DNA from 2 places in the Methylomonas sp. PHL2-19 genome. Region 2 is predicted to be linked to the other one. Evidence: predicted binding sites of a transcription regulator. Region 2 holds the regulator's gene; the other holds the start of a gene.
What was found. The regulator HrcA, encoded in region 2, represses chaperone genes, less so after heat shock. The targets are predictions, from matches to a motif close to TNTTAGCACTCNNNNNNNNNGAGTGCTAANA.
Positions count from the first base shown of each region.

Region 1: the regulator HrcA is predicted to act here: its motif matches at 1,435-1,465, upstream of groES (co-chaperone GroES).

Region 1 covers NZ_CP196839.1:4,863,371-4,867,703, forward strand. The annotation lists gene groL (chaperonin GroEL) at 1-983, opposite strand, end outside; gene groES (co-chaperone GroES) at 1,040-1,327, opposite strand; gene ACR02O_RS22400 (HesA/MoeB/ThiF family protein) at 1,533-2,279, shown strand; gene ACR02O_RS22405 (hypothetical protein) at 2,342-2,548, opposite strand; gene ACR02O_RS22410 (cation-transporting P-type ATPase) at 2,738-4,333, shown strand, end outside.
Region 2 covers NZ_CP196839.1:1,849,255-1,853,587, forward strand. The annotation lists gene ACR02O_RS08790 (TonB-dependent receptor) at 1-682, shown strand, start outside; gene ACR02O_RS08795 (glycine zipper 2TM domain-containing protein) at 945-1,247, shown strand; gene ACR02O_RS08800 (hypothetical protein) at 1,313-1,447, shown strand; gene hrcA (heat-inducible transcriptional repressor HrcA) at 1,801-2,841, shown strand; gene grpE (nucleotide exchange factor GrpE) at 2,892-3,530, shown strand; gene dnaK (molecular chaperone DnaK) at 3,602-4,333, shown strand, end outside.

The DNA.
Region 1 (4,333 bases), 2.0 Mb from region 2:
TCTTTGTTGATTTGGACACGTTTGGCAGTACCCAATTGGCTGATGTCGGCTTTTTCCAAAGACAGACCTACTTCTTCAGAAATGACTACACCGCCGGTCAACACCGCGATGTCTTCCAGCATGGCTTTACGACGGTCACCAAAACCAGGCGCTTTAACGGCAGCCACTTTAACGATACCGCGCATGTTGTTGACAACCAGCGTTGCCAAGGCTTCGCCTTCAACGTCTTCCGCGATGATCAACAAAGAACGGCCGGATTTAGCCACGCCTTCCAAAATAGGCAACATTTCGCGAATGTTGGAGATTTTTTTGTCATACAACAGCACGAAAGGATCGTCCAATTCGACGCTCATGCTTTCTTGTTTGTTGATGAAGTATGGAGACAAATAGCCGCGGTCGAATTGCATACCTTCTACAACGTCCAGCTCGTTGTTCAGGCCGGTGCCTTCTTCAACGGTGATGACGCCTTCTTTACCGACTTTTTCCATCGCTTCGGCAATGATCGCACCGACTGATTCGTCGGAGTTAGCCGAGATGGTACCTACTTGCGCGATCGCTTTGCTGTCGCTGCAAGGCGTAGCCGCTTTTTCGATCGCCGCAACCGCTGTGGTGACTGCCAAATCAATGCCGCGTTTCAGGTCCATTGGGTTCATGCCCGCTGCGACTGATTTCAAACCTTCGTTAACGATGGCTTGCGCCAGAACGGTCGCAGTCGTAGTACCGTCGCCAGCTACGTCAGAAGTTTTTGAAGCCACTTCTTTGACCATTTGCGCGCCCATGTTTTCGAATTTGTCTTTCAATTCGATTTCTTTGGCTACCGATACACCGTCTTTGGTGATGGTTGGAGCGCCGAAGCTTTTATCCAATACAGCGTTGCGGCCTTTTGGACCCAAAGTCACTTTTACTGCATTTGCCAGAACGTTAACGCCTGCCACCATCAGTGCACGCGCGTCGCCACCAAATTTTACGTCTTTTGCTGCCATTTCTTATTCCTGAGATATTGGTTAAATTGAAAAAGAGTGTGTCGAACGAGTTGGGCTTAACCCAAAACACCCATGATGTCTTCTTCGCGCATGACGATGTATTGCTCGCCATCGACTTTAACTTCGGTGCCGGAATATTTGCCGAACAACACGCGGTCGCCAACTTTAACTTCCAGGGCACGTACTTGGCCGTTGTCTAACGGTTTACCTGAACCTACTGCCAACACTTCGCCTTCGCTAGGTTTTTCAGCAGCTGAACCCGGCAACACGATGCCGCCTGCGGTTTTGGTTTCTTCCTCAACACGTTTTACGACAATACGGTCATGTAACGGACGAATTTTCATCAATGTCTCCTTAATGTAGATAAAGTTAAAGGTTAAAAACTGTGTAAAGCGATTTAAAAAACAGCTACCCCTTACGGAGGAAGCGAGCTTTTAAGCGGCCTCAGTTTTATTAGCACTCTCTAGCAACGAGTGCTAATAATATCCGGCTTTTGCACTCTGTCAAGCTCTTTGGCATCATCTGCGCCTTACCCAAGCCATACACACTATGAACGACGAACAATTACTCCGTTACAGCCGGCAAATCATGCTGCCGCAAATCGATATTGCCGGTCAGCAAAAATTGCTCGATGCCAAAGTATTAATCGTCGGTGCCGGCGGTTTGGGCTCGCCTGCCTCAATGTACCTGGCTTCGGCCGGTGTCGGCCAGATCACCGTCTACGACGACGACCAAGTCGATTTGACCAATTTGCAACGCCAGATTGCTCACTACACCAGCGATATAGGGTTGGATAAAGTTATTTCAACCCAACAGACTTTGGAAAAAATTAATCCGGGCGTAAAAGTATTGGCTCGCAAACAGCGATTAGCCGGCGAACAGCTACTTGCAGAAGTGGCTGACGCCGACGTAGTGCTGGACTGTAGCGATAATTTCACCACCCGCTTTGCCATCAATAAGGCTTGCGTAGACCAACAAACCCCATTGGTATCCGGCGCGGCGATCCGCTTTGAGGGTCAAGTCAGCGTATTTACCCCAGGGTTAAACGATAGCCCGTGCTATAACTGTCTTTATCAAAGCGATGGCGAGGAATTGCAAAATTGCGCCCGCAACGGCGTGATTGCGCCGATCACCGGCATCGTCGGCAGCATACAGGCCTTGGAAACGATAAAGCTGATAGTCAACACCGGCAGCACATTAACGGGCCGCTTACTGTTGCTGGATGGACTGAGTATGGAATGGCACAGCATGCGCTTGAAGAAAAACCCACATTGCCCGAGCTGTGGCGAGAAATAAGCCAATCCGCATAAAAAAGCCGGGCTAATCCCGGCTTTCTATTGCTGGCAAATAAGACGTAATTAATTTTTTCCCAGTTTGCCTTTAACCATCAGAATGGCTTTGCTGACATTTCTCAATAGCGCCGAATCGCTATCGCCGTGCGGCTCGATGTCGCCGAACGGTTCGCCATTCTTCATGGTGTACATGTAAATGAAATACCCCAACGGTGCGAAAGCGAAGATGGCAATAATCAACATCAACACCACTAATTCGATAACTCCGCCCATATATACCTCCAACTATTTGTTTTTATTTTAATTTAGAATGAGGCCATAGACCTCGGGCATGGACTATAACCCCATCCCTTTTAGGGAACAAGCACAAAGTATTCTTTGTCAACTTATGGTTTTAACCTCAGGCTAATTTAGCCTTGGGGCAACTACGCCAACGCCATTTTCAACTATCAATCTGAGCATATGGACCATTACCCTAAAGCCAACTGGCACAGCCAAACGCCGGAAACCGTATTAACGCATTTCGGCGTAGAGCTGGGTCAAGGCCTGAGCAGCGAGGAAGCGCAAAAACGCCGAGCGACTAGCGGCGCCAACCGCCTGACCGCTCGCCGCGGCAAAGGCCCTTTGCTTTTGCTATTGGCGCAATTTCATCAGCCCTTGATCTACATCCTGCTGTTTTCCGCGGCCACCACCGCTTTTTTAGAGGAATGGACCGACAGTAGCGTCATCTTCGGTGTGGTCATTATCAATGCGGTGATCGGCTTCGTTCAGGAAGCGAACGCGCTGAAAGCCATTAACGCCCTGGCTCAGACCTTGAATATCAGCAGCAACGTCCTGCGTGACGGCCAGCGCCGAAGTATTGCTGCTGCCGAGTTAGTTCCCGGCGATTTGGTATTCCTGCAATCCGGCGACAAGGTGCCTGCCGATCTGCGCCTCTTGCAAAGCCGCGAACTGAAAATCGACGAATCCGCGCTAACCGGCGAATCAGTGCCGGTGGAAAAACAGGCACAAACGCTGCCAGCAGGCACTTTATTGGCTGATCGCGCCAATATGGCGTATTCCTCGACGCTGGTCAGTTACGGCAGCGCACTGGCCGTAGTGGTCAGTACCGGCGATAACACCGAGATTGGCCGCATCAACAAGCTGATCGGCAGCGCCGAACCGCTGGAAACGCCGCTAACGCTAAAAATGAGCCAATTCAGTCAATTGTTGCTCTGGGTGATCGTCGGCTGCGCGGCCATTACCTTTGCGGTCGGCGTCTGGCGCGGTGAAACCATGCTGGACATGTTCATGGCCTCCGTGGCACTGGCAGTCGGCGCCATCCCGGAAGGTCTGCCCGCGGCGCTGACGATTACGCTGGCTATCGGCGTCTCGCGTATGGCCAAACGCAACGCCATCATCCGCAAACTGCCGGCGGTGGAAACCCTGGGCAGCACCACGGTGATTTGCTCCGACAAAACCGGCACCTTGACGCAAAACCAAATGACCGTGCAATTCGTGCAGGCAGGCGGTGAAATATTCGAAGTAAGCGGCAGCGGCTACACGCCGGACGGTGAATTTACCAGCCATAACCAAGCGGTCGACCCGTCCCTTAAACCAGCACTATTGGAATGTTTAAAAGCCGGCCTGCTGTGCAACGACGCCCGATTAATCGCCGACACCGACAACTGGCGTATCGAAGGCGACCCTACCGAGGCCGCCTTGCTGGTAGCCGCCCACAAAGCCGGTCTGCATCAAGCCAGCGTCAGCGGCGACCATCCGCGCCTGGACGCCATTCCGTTCGAATCCGCGTACCAATTCATGGCCACTCTGCATCACAACCTGGCCGAAGACGCCCGGCATATTTATTTAAAAGGCTCGCTGGAAAGCCTGCTACAGCGCTGCGACAAGGCCTTTGCCGCCGACATGCAACTTGTACCACTGGATAGAGACCGCCTGAACCAACAAGCCGAAGCGTTTGCCTCACAAGGCCTTAGGGTCCTGGCTTTTGCGCGCCTCGAGCATGATGACGATGCGGTTGAACACCGCGAAGTGGGGGGCGGCCTGACCTTTTTGGGC
Region 2 (4,333 bases):
CAACTCGGATTTGTATTCGACATCGCAAACGGCTAGCGGCAGTGTTTTTACCTTGACGCAAGCCGGGCCGAATCTGAAACCGGAAACCATGTATTCATGGGAAGTAGGCGGAGAGGCAACACCGATTGAGGGTACAACGATTGCCGCCTCGTATTTTCACCATTACATTTCTGATTTGATTTACCGTAAAGATACGACATTAAGCGCAACCAATCGGCTTCAGGAGCGGCAAAATGCGGGTGAAGCGGAGGTTGAAGGCGTGGAGGCCAAATTAAGGCAGAAATTGTATTGGGACTGGCTGCATTTTACGGGAACCTACACCTTAAACGACTCGATAATTACCAAGAACGAGGCGAATCCGCTGTCGGTTGGCAAACAGATGGTGTTGTTGCCGGAGACCATGTTCAGTGGCGGCTTGGATGTCAAATATGAGCATTGGAGCGGTGGCATTATTGGGCGCTATGTCAGCCAGCAGTATACGAACGACCAAAATCTGGATCAAAGGGCCGGCGTCCCAGGGAGTTACGACCCTTATTTTCTGGTCGATACCCGTATTGCTTATCAAGCGACGAAAAATATCGATCTGTCGTTTTCGGTGAATAATCTGTTGGATCGGGAATATTCCTCTTTTTACCAACAAGCCGGCCGCACCGTTTACGGGGAAGTGTCTTACAGCTTTTAATGTGCGTGACTGTCGCCTCCGGCGCAATCTGCTCCGGATATTCGGTTTGCGAGTATCCGGAGTAATGGCTATTGGTAGTTTATAGTCCTCGCTTAGCGTGCACAGTTCACAAAAATTGGCAATGTAAGCGCCGGCTTTGCTGTCTTCATCTGTTCTTAATCTTTTCCTAATCAAGACTTAAACATTGCTCTCTAGAATCAACTCATAGATGAATTATTCTCGATCAAGGGGATTTATGTTTAGAGTGGCAAGTGTCGTTGTAATGAGTTTGTTGGTTTCGCCAATAGCCATCGCTGACGGGCATGGGCGAGGTCATCACAAACATCACCACCATGACCGGTACGTCGAGGTCGAGCGGGTGTATGTACCGGGGAGGGTTACGCAGTACGTCCCGGCACCGCCGCCCGCGCCGCGCTACGACCGATACGACCAACGCTCCACTCAGGGCTTGGTAGGTGGCGCGTTAGGCAGTGCGGCGGGTTACGAGATGAGTAGAGGCGATCCGTTGGGAGCCGGCATCGGTGCCGCCGCCGGCGCCTGGATCGGCAACAGTATGAGCCGTTAATCAGCTACCGCCAATCAATTAACCGGTTTTGAATTTTTGGATGACTCATGCGACAGGAGGACAAAATGAGAATAAAAAATGGTAAAAAATATCAACAAGAACAGTACAGTAGAGTAGAAAAGTTTTTGAATGTATTGTTGTTTTTTGTCGTTGCCTACTATAGCTACTATGTGTTGTCTTTCTCCCAAATGGGGGCTTGAGACCACTGGCGGTTGCGGTTTATTGGCCGTTTGCGTTCCTGCCATACAGTCCGGATAAGCAAACGCTAGATCGAATTAGAACCCTGCAAGTCCCAGACTTGCAGGGTTTTTTATTGCCGGTTGTTGGGCAATATCGAAGATACATCTAAAAATCGTAATTCCGGAACAAACTGCCCATCGATCCGTTCTCCACGACACGGGGGCTTCGGATATTCAATCCCAGCCCTTGATTGTGCTGGCTGCGCTTAGTTTATTCATAACCTGTTCAAGCCGTTGACAAGGCCGGACCCAACTGATAGCTTTGCTGTCTGGCACTCACCAATATCGAGTGCTAACGGAATTTGGGGGATGACGTGGCTGGCGGACAAGATTTAAACGAAAGATCGCTGTATTTATTAAAAACCTTGGTTGAGCGTTATATCCAGGACGGCCAGCCTGTTGGTTCGCGTTTGTTATCTAAAGATCCGCAGTTAAAGCTGAGCCCCGCCAGCATTCGCAATGTGATGGCGGATCTGGAAGAGATGGGTTTGATCCATTCCCCGCACACATCCGCCGGCAGAGTCCCGACCGTGAGCGGCTATCGTTTATTTGTCGACAGTTTGTTAACCGTCAAGCCGCTGGCATCCAGCGAATTGGATCAACTGCAACATGGCCTGAAAGGGGAGGCGGATAAAGCCAGTGACGTGTTGAATAAGGCTTCCAAATTATTGTCCGACGTAACGCGGATGGCCGGCGTGGTGACTTTGCCGCGCAGAGAAAGCGTCACCTTGCGGCACATCGAATTTCTGCCTATGTCCAATACCCGGGTGTTGGTGATTTTCGTCACCGACGACCAGGAAGTGCACAATAAAATCATTCATACCCACAAGCAATTCAGTCCTGCGGAATTACAACAGGCAGCCAACTATTTGAATTCGGTTTATTCCGGCCGCAGCTTGGCGAAAATTCGCGATTTGGTGGTGCGGGAGATGGAGCTCGATCAGCGGCAGGTCAATCAAGGCATGATGGACGCGGTGAACATGGCGCAGCTCACCTTCAGCGAACAACCCAACGACGACTATGTGTTGAGCGGCGAAACCAATCTAATGGGCTTTTCCGAGTTGTCGGATATGGAACGACTCAAACAGTTGTTCGAAGCTTTTAGCCAAAAGCGCGGCGTCATTCATTTATTGGATCAGTGTCTACAGGCCGAAGGCGTGCAGATTTTTATCGGTGAAGAGTCCGGCTATAGCGCATTCGATCATTGCAGCCTGGTGACGGCGCCTTATTCGGTGAATGACGAAGTGGTGGGGGTGTTGGGCGTGATCGGCCCCACCCGAATGGCGTATGAAAAAGTGATTCCGTTCGTGGATGTGACGGCAAAATTATTGGGCGCGGCCTTGAATCCCAAATAAATGGCCCTATCGTTAGGCCAACTAAAAAATTTAGAACCATGGAGTAAGTAATGAGTCATCAGCAATCGAGCCACGAACCCCAATCGGATAGCGATTTGATCGCCGAAGTTTTGGAACAGACCAAGCCAATCGACGCCGACGAACAGTCAACCGAAGCCTCTGGTGCCGCCCCAGTCACTGTGGAAGCCTTGCAGGAACAATTGGAGCAGGCCCAGCAACAAGCTGCTGCGAATCTGGATAAAGCCATCCGCACGATGGCCGAGATGGAAAATTTAAAAAAGCGCGTGCAAAAAGACTTGGACGACGAACGCAAATACGGTCTGGCCAAATTTGCGAAAGAACTGCTGAGTGTTCTGGATAGTTTGGAATTAGGCCTGCAAGCGGCAACCGGCGATAGCCCGGAGATAGTGAAACTACGCGAAGGCAGTGAATTGACCATCAAGCAATTCGAGTCGGTATTTGCCAAATTTAATATCGAAACCGTCGACCCCATCGGTCAAGCATTCAATCCGGAATTGCACCAGGCGATGGTCATGCAGCCAAGTGCCACCGCCCAACCCAATACCGTATTAAACGTCTTCCAAAAAGGCTATGTGTTGAACGGCCGTTTATTGCGCCCTGCCATGGTGGTGGTGGCGAAAGCCGAGGACAAACCTGCCGATAGCGCAAAAATCGATGAGCAGGCTTGAAATTAAGACGATCAACCGCATATCGCTAACAACTTTTTAATTTATTACCAATTCAAGTCTGGAGAATATCAATGGGCAAAATGATCGGCATCGATTTAGGAACCACCAACTCCTGCGTCGCAGTCCTGGAAAACGGCACCGCGCGGGTTATCGAAAACAGCGAAGGCGCGCGCACCACGCCTTCCATCATCGCCTTCACCGGCGACAACGAAGTATTGGTCGGCCAGTCCGCCAAACGTCAGGCGGTTACCAACCCTGAGAATACTTTGTTCGCGATCAAACGCTTGATCGGCCGCCGCTTTAAAGAAGACGCGGTACAAAAAGACATCAAAATGGTGCCTTACAAAATTATGGAAGCCAACAACGGCGACGCTTGGGTGGAATGCCACGGTAAAAAAATGGCGCCGCCCGAAGTGTCATCGCGGGTGTTGATGAAGCTGAAAAAAGACGCAGAAGCCTTCTTGGGCGAAGAAGTCACCGAAGCGGTTATCACCGTACCGGCTTACTTTAACGATTCACAACGTCAAGCGACCAAAGACGCCGGCCGCATCGCCGGTCTGGATGTCAAACGCATCATCAACGAGCCGACTGCGGCTGCGCTGGCGTTTGGTATGGACAAACCCAAAGGTGACACCACCATCGCGGTCTATGACTTGGGCGGCGGTACCTTCGATATTTCCATCATCGAAATTGCTGAAATCGAAGGCGAGCACCAGTTCGAAGTATTGGCCACCAACGGTGATACCTTCTTGGGCGGTGAAGACTTTGATTTGCGCATCATCGACTTCCTGGCCGGCGAATTT